One region of the uncultured Acetobacterium sp. genome, then DNA from elsewhere that is predicted to be linked to it. Evidence: riboswitches for the same ligand, from Rfam matches in the RefSeq annotation. Region 1 holds a riboswitch; each other region holds the start of a gene.

Region 1 (3,281 bases):
TCAAAATGGCTGGGTGACACAGACAGAGATCTTTGGTTATTTTTAACAGCGAATCATGAATATAGGCTGTAGTGAAATCTTCGCAACGACGGATATAGGAATTTGTAGATTGACCATAGTGGATAGCCAATTTAGCTTGATTCAGGCGCTCTGCCAAGGTATCCCATTCGGTAAAAGGCAGGGAAACACCACAGATAAAATCTAGCGGTTCAATCAGCTTTGTCAATTCATCAGCCAGGGCATCAAATTCTGATTTTAACAGTAATAAAAGGGTTTCATTATCATAGACAAGACGCTTACCCTGAGGGATATACTGATCAAGCGAACCATTTAACGATTCTTTTGTCAGTTGTTCATGGTTGTTCTCAAACAATAATAAAACGCAGGGAACCTTATTTTCCCAGCCCAGGGCCAGGAGGACCCAATCCAATTCTTCTTTTGGGACTGCTTTTCCATTTAAAAGTTCGCAAAATAATTTCGACATCGACTGTGCATAGGTGGATAGTCCTGGAAAATGGGTAAAGGAAACAATATTGAGAAATATATCTGCCAATTGACAGTGTCCGGCTGTCACAGTAGTTTGGAATTCCATGATTTGGATGTGTAAATGCATGTCATTAGCCTGTTTTAAGGTGCCACCGATACAGCGGTGAGATAGTTCGCCAAATGATAACAAGGCAGCCTTGGTACCTTGTAAAACAACTGAGTAATTATCCGATTTTCGCAACATTTGGATTGAGTAAAGTGGAACCCGTCCAGATTTGACGATGTGCTGCCAAGTTCCCCGAAAATAGTCATTTTGATATTCGCGGGAAAAAGCAAAAACGCGACCCTGCCAATTAGCGATAAAAATAGGATTCCGGAAAACCGGAACAGCAAGGTCGACAAGATCCTGCAAAGATGAATTTGAATAAACAGCATCTTTCAGCGAAGACTCCCATAACTGAAAGAATTCATAAGCAGCGAGCGATTCATTAAATATCGAAATAACATTTCCTTCAACCGCAAGATAAAAAGATTTATAGACACAGACAACACATCGATTGGTATTCAGAACGGGGTTAATTTCTGATTCTAAATCTGTCGATTCAGTGATATATAAGAAAACATCTGCTAATTCTGGTCGCTCTTTATCTTTTAACCGGATACCTGTTATACCAGGTTCTGAAGTTTCATCTTCCATTTTTGATGCGAGGATTTTAACCCCCTTTGCGTCAAACCAGTCCTTCAAAATATACAAACTCAATTTCATGACAAACTCCTTTATCAATTGTTCAAAATGAACAGTCGACTTAATTTAGACGTGTAAAGATTTGGTCTATGTGAACGTATACAAAGATCGATAATGGGATTATACTATACCTAAAGGTCAGTTTCAATAATAATATATTCCGATTTACATATGACCCATGTGGCCAATGTGAACAATGGGTAAAAGAAGTAATTTTTTTGCCTTCCATTTGAAAAGGAATTCAGAACGTTTCAATCGTTTTGTTTTCTTTTTTTGCATTTGAAATAAATGGTGTTCCAAATCATATGAGACACTATTTATAAATAAATTTAGGAGGTTTGATAAATGGGTTTTCAAAAAGCGAAGGGTTATATCGGTATGACTGACCCATCAGTTGCAGCATGCCAGGATTGTAAGGTATGTGAATTATTTTGTGCAGCAACACATGATGGTGCCTGTGGTTCAGAATTAAACAGGCTTTGGGAATCAAGCGATATTTTTGCTGGGGAGTACATCACGTATTCATGTAAACAGTGTCTGGCGCCATCATGTATGGATGCCTGCAAGGTTGAAGCAATTTACATCGATGAGGCGACAGGTGCACGATGCATTGACGCTGAAAAGTGTATTGGCTGTAAAGCCTGTATTAAGGCATGTCCACTGGATCCGCCAAGAATTAATTTTGATAGTATCAATAAAAAAGCGAAGAAATGTGATTTGTGCAAAGATCGGGAAGATGGACCAGTATGTGTTCAAATGTGTCCGACAATGTGTTTACAACTCAAAAAATATTAGTGATAGGGAGATGAAGCTATGAATGAACAATGCGGATGGGCAGGAAAAATATTAAGAGTAAATCTTACGGACGGTACGTTTTCAGATGTTGATACGATGCAGTATGTTCCGAAATTTGTCGGTGGTTTGGGGGTCGCCCATAAGATTTGGTGGGATGAAATGCCGTCAGGGATTAAAGCATTCGATCCAGAAAACAAACTGATTTTTATGACGGGGCCGGTCACCGGAACAGCATCACCTTCCAGCGGAAGAGCTGAGTTTGTTTCAATTTCCCCCCACAGTTATCCAGAACAATATGCAAATACCGGTATCGGCGGTTCATTACCCACTTATCTGAAGTGGTGCGGTTATGATGGGATTATCATCGAAGGTAAATCCCCGGAACCGGCTTACCTTTATATCTCTGCGGATGGGCCAGAATTAAGGTCAGCAAAGGATATTTGGGGATTGGGGCTGGTTGATGCCCAGGAAATATTACATGACCGACATGGGGGAAACTCATCGTCCTATGGAATTGGACCGGCAGGTGAAAACCTGATTCGTTTTGCAATCATCGGATGCGGTATTCACAGTGCAACTGGCCAGGGTGGTCATGGTGCCGTCATGGGTTCAAAGAATCTAAAAGCCATCACCGTAACTAAGGGTAAGCATCAGGTGAAGGTCGCTGATCCGGAAGGCTTATTAAAAACAACATTGAAATTTGGTCCGATCAGAAAACCCATGCCTGTTTATGATATGGATTTGGCCGATGATCAAACAAATCCCTTCTGGGATCGCTGGACAGGACCGGATCATAAACCTAATTTCTCAATCAACTGGATGGGGAATGTTCACAACAAACCCTTTAAATTTCTAAGTCATTCCTGTGGATTGGGATGCTATGCGTCCTGTGGCTTCTTTGAATTCAAAAATGTGCCTGCTGTAACCGAACCAAAACTGATTCACGCCATGACAGGTTGTAACCATACTCGTTATGAGCAGTTTTTCGATAGAGAAGATGAAACCGTACCGGGTGAAAATTTTAGAAAAGGTCTGGAAATTCATGAGCTGGCGCAACAATTGGGATTTGGCCATTTTGATATCATCTATGGTTTTGTTCCCTGGCTGTATTATACGAAAGCCATGGGTCTGGATACAGAATCAAAGGTGGGAATGCCAACCGAGGTGCGATCGAATGAATGGTGGATTAAACTGCTGAAAATGATTGCCTATCGTGAAGGTTTTGGGGATCTCATGGCTGAAGGTATCCGACGAA
Region 2 (3,281 bases), on a different contig from region 1:
GGCAATTTTTCCTGATAGAGAATATCCGTTTCATACATCCCCAGAGCCGTCACCAGCTGTGCACCGGCTTCTTTATGACGATCGGTGTTGGTTCCCGGTTGATCCATCACAAAGGCTTCATAGTGGATTTCCTTAACCGATCCCACCGAATAGCCTCTTCTTCGCAGGCCTCTGATAATGGTTTCGATAACTGTAGTTTTTCCCGAATGGGTCAATCCCCTTACCGATATTACTTTCATCATGCACCTCATTCATGGTAATTATTCTACTCGAAATATATTTCACTTAGATATTTGCAATTTCGCAAACTAAAGGTCTCACCGGTAATAACAATTTCCATGGGGCCCGTTCCACCCTGGGTTTTATCGGTATTTTGAATCCCGTTTCGTTCATAGACTAGATAGACCCCACCCGCATCCAATTCAGCCACCGTCCCGGGGGACGCATAACCATCAATGGCTTTATAGGTTATGGTATTATACTGATGATAGTCAAAGTTAGTGGTGTTTAGCACATCTTTTAACAGCAAACCGCCAAAGACCACCTCTTCTCTGCCATTACTGGTATTTAGCCCCTCATCAATCAAAACCTTTGGCAGTGCTTTGACCTCGTCAAGATTAAACTGGTCAACCATTTCATCACCAACCATTATTTTAACGGTTTCCTGTCCCAGGGCACCCAACCGCTCCTCCGTCTGGCTTTTGTTAATCGCAATAAGAAAAACAGAAGACAGGGTTAAAAAGAGAATCACCAGTGGCAGAATCCATCGCTTGAGCTGCTCTTTGCGTTTAGAATTTTTGTTGCTCAAATTAACCAAGGTGTCATCACCACGCGTTTCTCTGCTCATCTTTTCATCCCTTCTTTAATTCTAGAATTCGCACCGCTCCCCAAACTAAACAAAGCAGGCAAAGATTACTTTGCCCACTTAATCTCTTATTATTTAACAACACTCATTTTACTGATGTTTTGAACCCAGGCACTGGAACCTAAACTGCCTGCCACCACGCTGAGTAGTTCTTCGCCGTCAAGTGAGACGGTCAGTAGTGAATCCTCTGCTTCTACCGTCGCCTTATCATAGGGCTTGGAATAGCCATCTGATGCTTCCATCGTGATGCTGGTGAAGCCAGTGACTCCCAGTTGTTCGGCCACGTCTTTTAAGGCATAACCTTTAAAAACCCCACCTGTTTCTGATCCATCTTTTTTAGTCATTTTGATGGTTTTTTCAACCAAAGGAAGGGCCGCAAGATCTGCCTGAGTCAACTCGGTTTTTCCATCAATCCCTTCTAGGGTAATGATAAACTCGGCCACCTGCTGCTGACTTTGGGTTTCCGTTTTGGAAGCGTTTTCTTCTTTTTTTGAATCTGCCGCAGGTGAACTGCAACCAAGCAGACCTACCCCTAAAACCATCACTAATGCCAGTGTTAACAACTTCTTTTTCATTTTCTCCTCCTGAGCTTTCTTTTTTACGGAAGCATGCTGAGTCAGGAATCCCAACAGGAAAAACAAAAAAAACAATTTCTGCAAAAAAAGAAGGCTCAGCAAAGCTAAACCCACAAAAAATTCGATGCAAAGATGAATTCTCTTACTTTTCCAATGTGGGAGGCCCTGTCGTTTCCAACAAAACCCTAACGTCTTAGCCTCCATAATATTTTCATATTTTAGGAAATTAAGATCAGTAAGCAATTTCATTCCGTATTTAATTGTTTTAATTATATTTTTTTAACCTTCAATTGTCAATGTCTATTTGTAAATGATCCAGATAAATTTCAGTTGCTTCTCACCCGTTCTTCATAGAAGACATACCGATAACGAGCTAGTTACAAAAGAGATGCCAACTAGACCGGCATCTCTTTTTGCAAGCTCTGGCTGCTTAATAATAATACATGGAACCCATAATCGATGCCATAATTGCTCCCATCACAACACTGATGAGAATCCCTAAAACGATGGCAATTGCCATCATTACCAGGTATGCCCGGGCGAAGTTCTTTTTATTGGGACCCGTTTCGCTGCCAAATCCCCATATAAAGAGCATCACAATCCCGGCAATGGGAATGGCCGTGATTAAAAACATAATCAGGTACTGTCCCATCGTAATCAGATCTATTCCCCCGACCGCTTGAGCCGGTTGTGGTGGTGGACTTGATCTTACCGGTTGGGGCTTTGGTAAGGTACTAATGGGTTGGGATGGCGCAGAACCGCCTAATTGTTTAGCTCCGCAATGGGTGCAAAATGCCGCATCATCTGGAATTTGTTTGCCACAGTTTTCACAAAACATCGTCTTTCCTCCTTAGTTTTTATCCTCTTTTTTTGTATCTTCCGATTCATACATTTCTGTTTTTTTGAGCCGCTTCTTTTTTTCTTTTAACTTCTTTCTGATGATCATAACAATAAAGAACCCTAATCCGGCAATGACAGCAAATGGAATCAGTCTAAAAATTAGAACAATTAGAAATGCCAAAATATAAAGCACTAAATTGATCGAGGTCACAAAGCCCTCCCCGATTTTAGTAAATATTTCTGAAAATGGTGAACTGACCACCGATGAGGATAATTTCTTTTCGTACAATGAAACGTATATCGTCGAATAGGCCATTTCGATATCCCAGTTTTTTATCGTGGTAGTCAGGCTGTCAATTTCCGAACGAACACGATTTAATTCGCTTTCAATGGTCAGCATGTCAGTGATATTGGTGGCCTGTTTTAAGTATTCTAACAGCCGTTCTTCCTGGATTTTTAAATTGTTAAGCTGTGCCTGAACATCCTGATATTGCTGAGAAATATTGGTGCTGCTGACATTGGCACTAATGGGGCTGCCTAATGTCTGGATATGGGTCATCGCTTCTGAAAATTTTGCTGATGGCACCCGAATGGTCACATAACCGGAGTTAGCCTGGACACCGGCCTGTTCTGATGCATAGTTTGATCCCGAATCCTGAACAAATCCTCCTATTTCTAATACGTAACGACTGATTTTATCAAAAGTATCTTGATAGTCCTCAGTATTCAGGCTGATATTTCCTGAATAAACAATTTTTGATGTATCAAAGGATACACTGGTATTTGCCGTGGCCTCAGCTACAGCATTTGCCGCTTCCCCGCTTGCCTGATCATAGGACATCGACTCATCCGCTGCCGATTTACTGTTTTCCTGGCTTGCACCGCTAAAACAGCCCCCTGCAACAATCATTACCAGACAACTTAAACAAATGACCATGCCCCAGAACCAATTTTTCTTGACGCTACATCGCCGGGATTTTTCTCGGCTAAAACTTTCTAAT
Region 3 (3,281 bases), on a different contig from region 1:
TCTAAAAACTCCATGCAATCCTTAACCCCATCGATGCGGAGAATTTTGCGGCTACCATCGAGTTTTTCGACACTGTTTTTAGCCAGCCCGCCGGTAATCGGATAAAGTCGTCCGGTATTGGTACCGATCGCATCAAATTCTTCTCTCGGTATTTTATTAGGAATGATCTGTTCTTCTTTAATCCAGGCGTCGATTTCATCAAAGGTCAAAACGCCATCGATGATGCCGCGGACATCCTTATCATGGACTTCCATTTTTTTAGCCAGGCAGGAACCCGCATAAACAATTTTTGCATTCGGATATTTTTCCCGCAGAATCTTGCCGTGGGCAATCATCGGTGAAACCTGTCGGCTCAGCGACGATAGATATTGTGGATAATAGATTTCGATAAGATTCTTAATCGCTGCACAGGAGGAAGAAATAACCAGCTTTTTATCACTGTTATACTCATCAGCGTAGGCTTTGGCTACCACTTCAGCACCAATCGAGGTTTCCTCGATGATCGTAAATCCCAATTCCCGAAGAATTCCCAGGTATTGTCTGGGATGATCCAGATAATAAGCAGTCGGGAATACGGCCGATAAACTCAGTACCACCTGCTCAGTTTTAAGCCATTCTTTGATGGTATCGACATCGCTATGAATTTCTTTGGCATTATGGGGACAGGTTGCAATACAGACCCCGCAGCCAATACACATAGCCTGAATGATCTGGGCGTGCTTATCCTTTAGTTTAATCGCTTTGACCGGACACTTCCGGATACATTTATAACAATTACGACATTTATTTTTTGAAAAATTGATAATACTCAATTGTTTTCCCCCATAATTTTCTCAAAAACTTCTTCGACATTTTCAACTGATACGGCATAGATGGTATCATCACATTCGACAGCGACACCCTCTGTGCACTTTCCCATACAAAATGATCCCACCAGTTCAAAATCATCACCCAATTCCCGCTCTTCAATGATCTGATTCAGGGCTTTAACCACCTTATAGGATCCATTTACATGACACGAACTGCCAACACATATTCTAATTGTCTTCATCACATTTTCCTTTATAAAATATTCTGCATTATTCTGGTGGATTCATGGTATCATCAGATTTTTTGTCTGTCAACGGTTGGGCAAAAATGTCATGGTAAAAGGCCAGAAAAAAAAGCGCGCCAGAATTAGGATAAAAAAACGTTCATTCTCACAGTAAAAGCTCTCGTTTTCAACGCCATTTCAGATACTTTTTCCCACAACTTTTCATTTAAACAGAATTTTTATCGAATTTCTGACTATTCATCAGCAAATCCGACTTCGATCTTGACGAAGCCAATAATCTTTGTTAAAATCGTTGTAATTGAATAGCGTTTTCTTGAGTGAAAACAAAACAATCCGAATTGCTAAACCTACGGTTTTCTATGGTTTTTCAATCGATAGAGTATAGTTAGAAATGACTATGCTTTCCAGTGTGTAAAGGATGGTGGAATTCATGGAATTTTCTGACTTTTTTTTTGAACAGTCATTTTGTTTTTTTGAGTCGCCCTCCGATTATGTCATTAAAGAGATCTCTCTTTGATAATTATTTTTAGGAGGAAGAAAATGAAAAAAAAATTGTCCGTATTGCTTATTGTATTGTTTGTCTGTTCCCTTGCGCTTAGTGCTTTGGGTTGCACCCCGGACAAGAAGGATTTAGAAGTCGGTTCCAACGGGGAAATCCTACTTGCCACCACTACCAGCACCCAGGATAGCGGTCTATTAGAAGTGATCCTGCCCGATTTTGAAGCCCAAACCGGTATCGCCGTTAAGGTAATCGCAGTCGGCACTGGGAAAGCCATCGAGATGGGAAAAGCCGGTGAGGCTGATGTACTATTGGTTCATGCCCGCTCCCTAGAAGATCAGTTCATCGCCGATGGTTATGGGGTCGAACGTTTTGATGTCATGTATAACGACTTTGTCGTGGTCGGACCAAAAGAAGACCCAGCCAAGGTAAAAACAACTGCTGCAGCTGATGCTGCCAAAGCATTGACCGCCATTGCTGCGGTGCCATCAACCTTTGTCTCGCGCGATGATAAATCCGGTACCCATACCAAAGAACTGGCGATCTGGAAAGCCGCCAACATTACCCCGGATGGCGACTGGTATTTAAAAACCGGCACCGGCATGGGTGAAACCCTGACGCTTACCAATGAAAAATTGGGCTATACGCTAGCAGACCGGGCGACCTACGCCAACATGAAAGATACCATGGCTAATCTGGAAATCGTCTGTGAAGGCGATCAGATTTTAAATAATCCCTATGGGGTTATTGCCGTTTCGCCAAGTATCAATGACCAGATCAATGCCGATGGCGCGCAAGCCTTTGTTGATTGGATCATCTCACCTGAAACCCAGAAACTAATTGGCTCATATGAAGTGAATGGGGATCCGCTGTTTATTCCCAATGCCGTAAAAAAATAAAAACATCACCAGGATCCTGGGGGAATATCATCTTCCAGGATCTCATTTTGGAGAACTCTATGGATTACATACTCAGTGGATTTGTTGAAGCCTTCCGGCTTATTTTTTCCTTTGACCCTGAAATCATTCAAATCGTTTTGTTATCGCTGTTTGTCTCTTTTTCAGCCACCCTTTATGGCACCCTGATCGGGGTTCCCCTTGGTATTGCTCTGGGAATTCATCATTTCAGGGGCAAAAAAGTGGTCTCCCGTTTTCTATATACCTTTATGTCCTTTCCGCCGGTTATCATCGGTTTGTTCACTGCTCTTTTTTTAGCCCGCTCAGGGCCTTTTGGTCAATTTCAGCTGATGTATACCCCTACTGCCATGATCATTGCTCAAACCATTCTGGTGACCCCAGTTATTATGGGGATTGTCTTTAATCATGCCAGCACCAGCGGTTATGAGGTAGTTCAGACTGGCAAAACCTTGGGTGCCCGAAGATGGGATATTCTGATCTTGCTGGTCTTGGAATTAAAAGCGGTCATTATGATCGCCCTGGTCACCGGTTTTGGCCGGGCTATTTCTGAAGTCGGCGCAGTCATGATTGTCGGGGGCAATATCCGCGGCTTCACCCGGGTAATGACCACCTTTATTGCGATGAATAATAACATGGGTCAATACAGCGTCTCGATTGCCATGGGACTAATCCTGATGTCGATATCGTTTCTTACCAATTCGCTTTTATACCATTTTATCATAGGGGATCAGAATGAATATCGAGACTAGCAATATTGTTAAAACCTACAAAGAAAAAACCGTGCTCAGTCTGGATGGTCAATTCAGTGATC

What was found. A riboswitch is a leader RNA that binds a small molecule or an ion and turns the genes downstream of it on or off. The one in region 1 is predicted to bind molybdenum cofactor.
Region 2: it holds a riboswitch for molybdenum cofactor, as region 1 does, so the genes downstream of both, QZ998_RS11405 (hypothetical protein) here and QZ998_RS11180 (4Fe-4S dicluster domain-containing protein) in region 1, are expected to answer to the same signal.
Region 3: it holds a riboswitch for molybdenum cofactor, as region 1 does, so the genes downstream of both, QZ998_RS07935 (substrate-binding domain-containing protein) here and QZ998_RS11180 (4Fe-4S dicluster domain-containing protein) in region 1, are expected to answer to the same signal.

The regions. Positions count from the first base shown of each region.
Region 1 covers NZ_CAKMJU010000076.1:23,496-26,776, forward strand. The annotation lists gene QZ998_RS11175 (helix-turn-helix domain-containing protein) at 1-1,252, opposite strand, end outside; molybdenum cofactor riboswitch at 1,378-1,487, shown strand; gene QZ998_RS11180 (4Fe-4S dicluster domain-containing protein) at 1,577-2,026, shown strand; gene QZ998_RS11185 (aldehyde ferredoxin oxidoreductase N-terminal domain-containing protein) at 2,045-3,281, shown strand, end outside.
Region 2 covers NZ_CAKMJU010000078.1:27,985-31,265, reverse strand. The annotation lists gene QZ998_RS11415 (molybdopterin-guanine dinucleotide biosynthesis protein MobB) at 1-239, opposite strand, end outside; gene QZ998_RS11410 (hypothetical protein) at 266-847, opposite strand; gene QZ998_RS11405 (hypothetical protein) at 937-1,440, opposite strand; molybdenum cofactor riboswitch at 1,568-1,690, opposite strand; gene QZ998_RS11400 (zinc ribbon domain-containing protein) at 1,871-2,278, opposite strand; gene QZ998_RS11395 (DUF4349 domain-containing protein) at 2,291-3,281, opposite strand, start outside.
Region 3 covers NZ_CAKMJU010000043.1:77,021-80,301, reverse strand. The annotation lists gene QZ998_RS07945 ([Fe-Fe] hydrogenase large subunit C-terminal domain-containing protein) at 1-812, opposite strand, end outside; gene QZ998_RS07940 ((2Fe-2S) ferredoxin domain-containing protein) at 809-1,054, opposite strand; molybdenum cofactor riboswitch at 1,374-1,490, shown strand; gene QZ998_RS07935 (substrate-binding domain-containing protein) at 1,595-2,452, shown strand; gene QZ998_RS07930 (ABC transporter permease) at 2,512-3,219, shown strand; gene QZ998_RS07925 (ABC transporter ATP-binding protein) at 3,203-3,281, shown strand, end outside.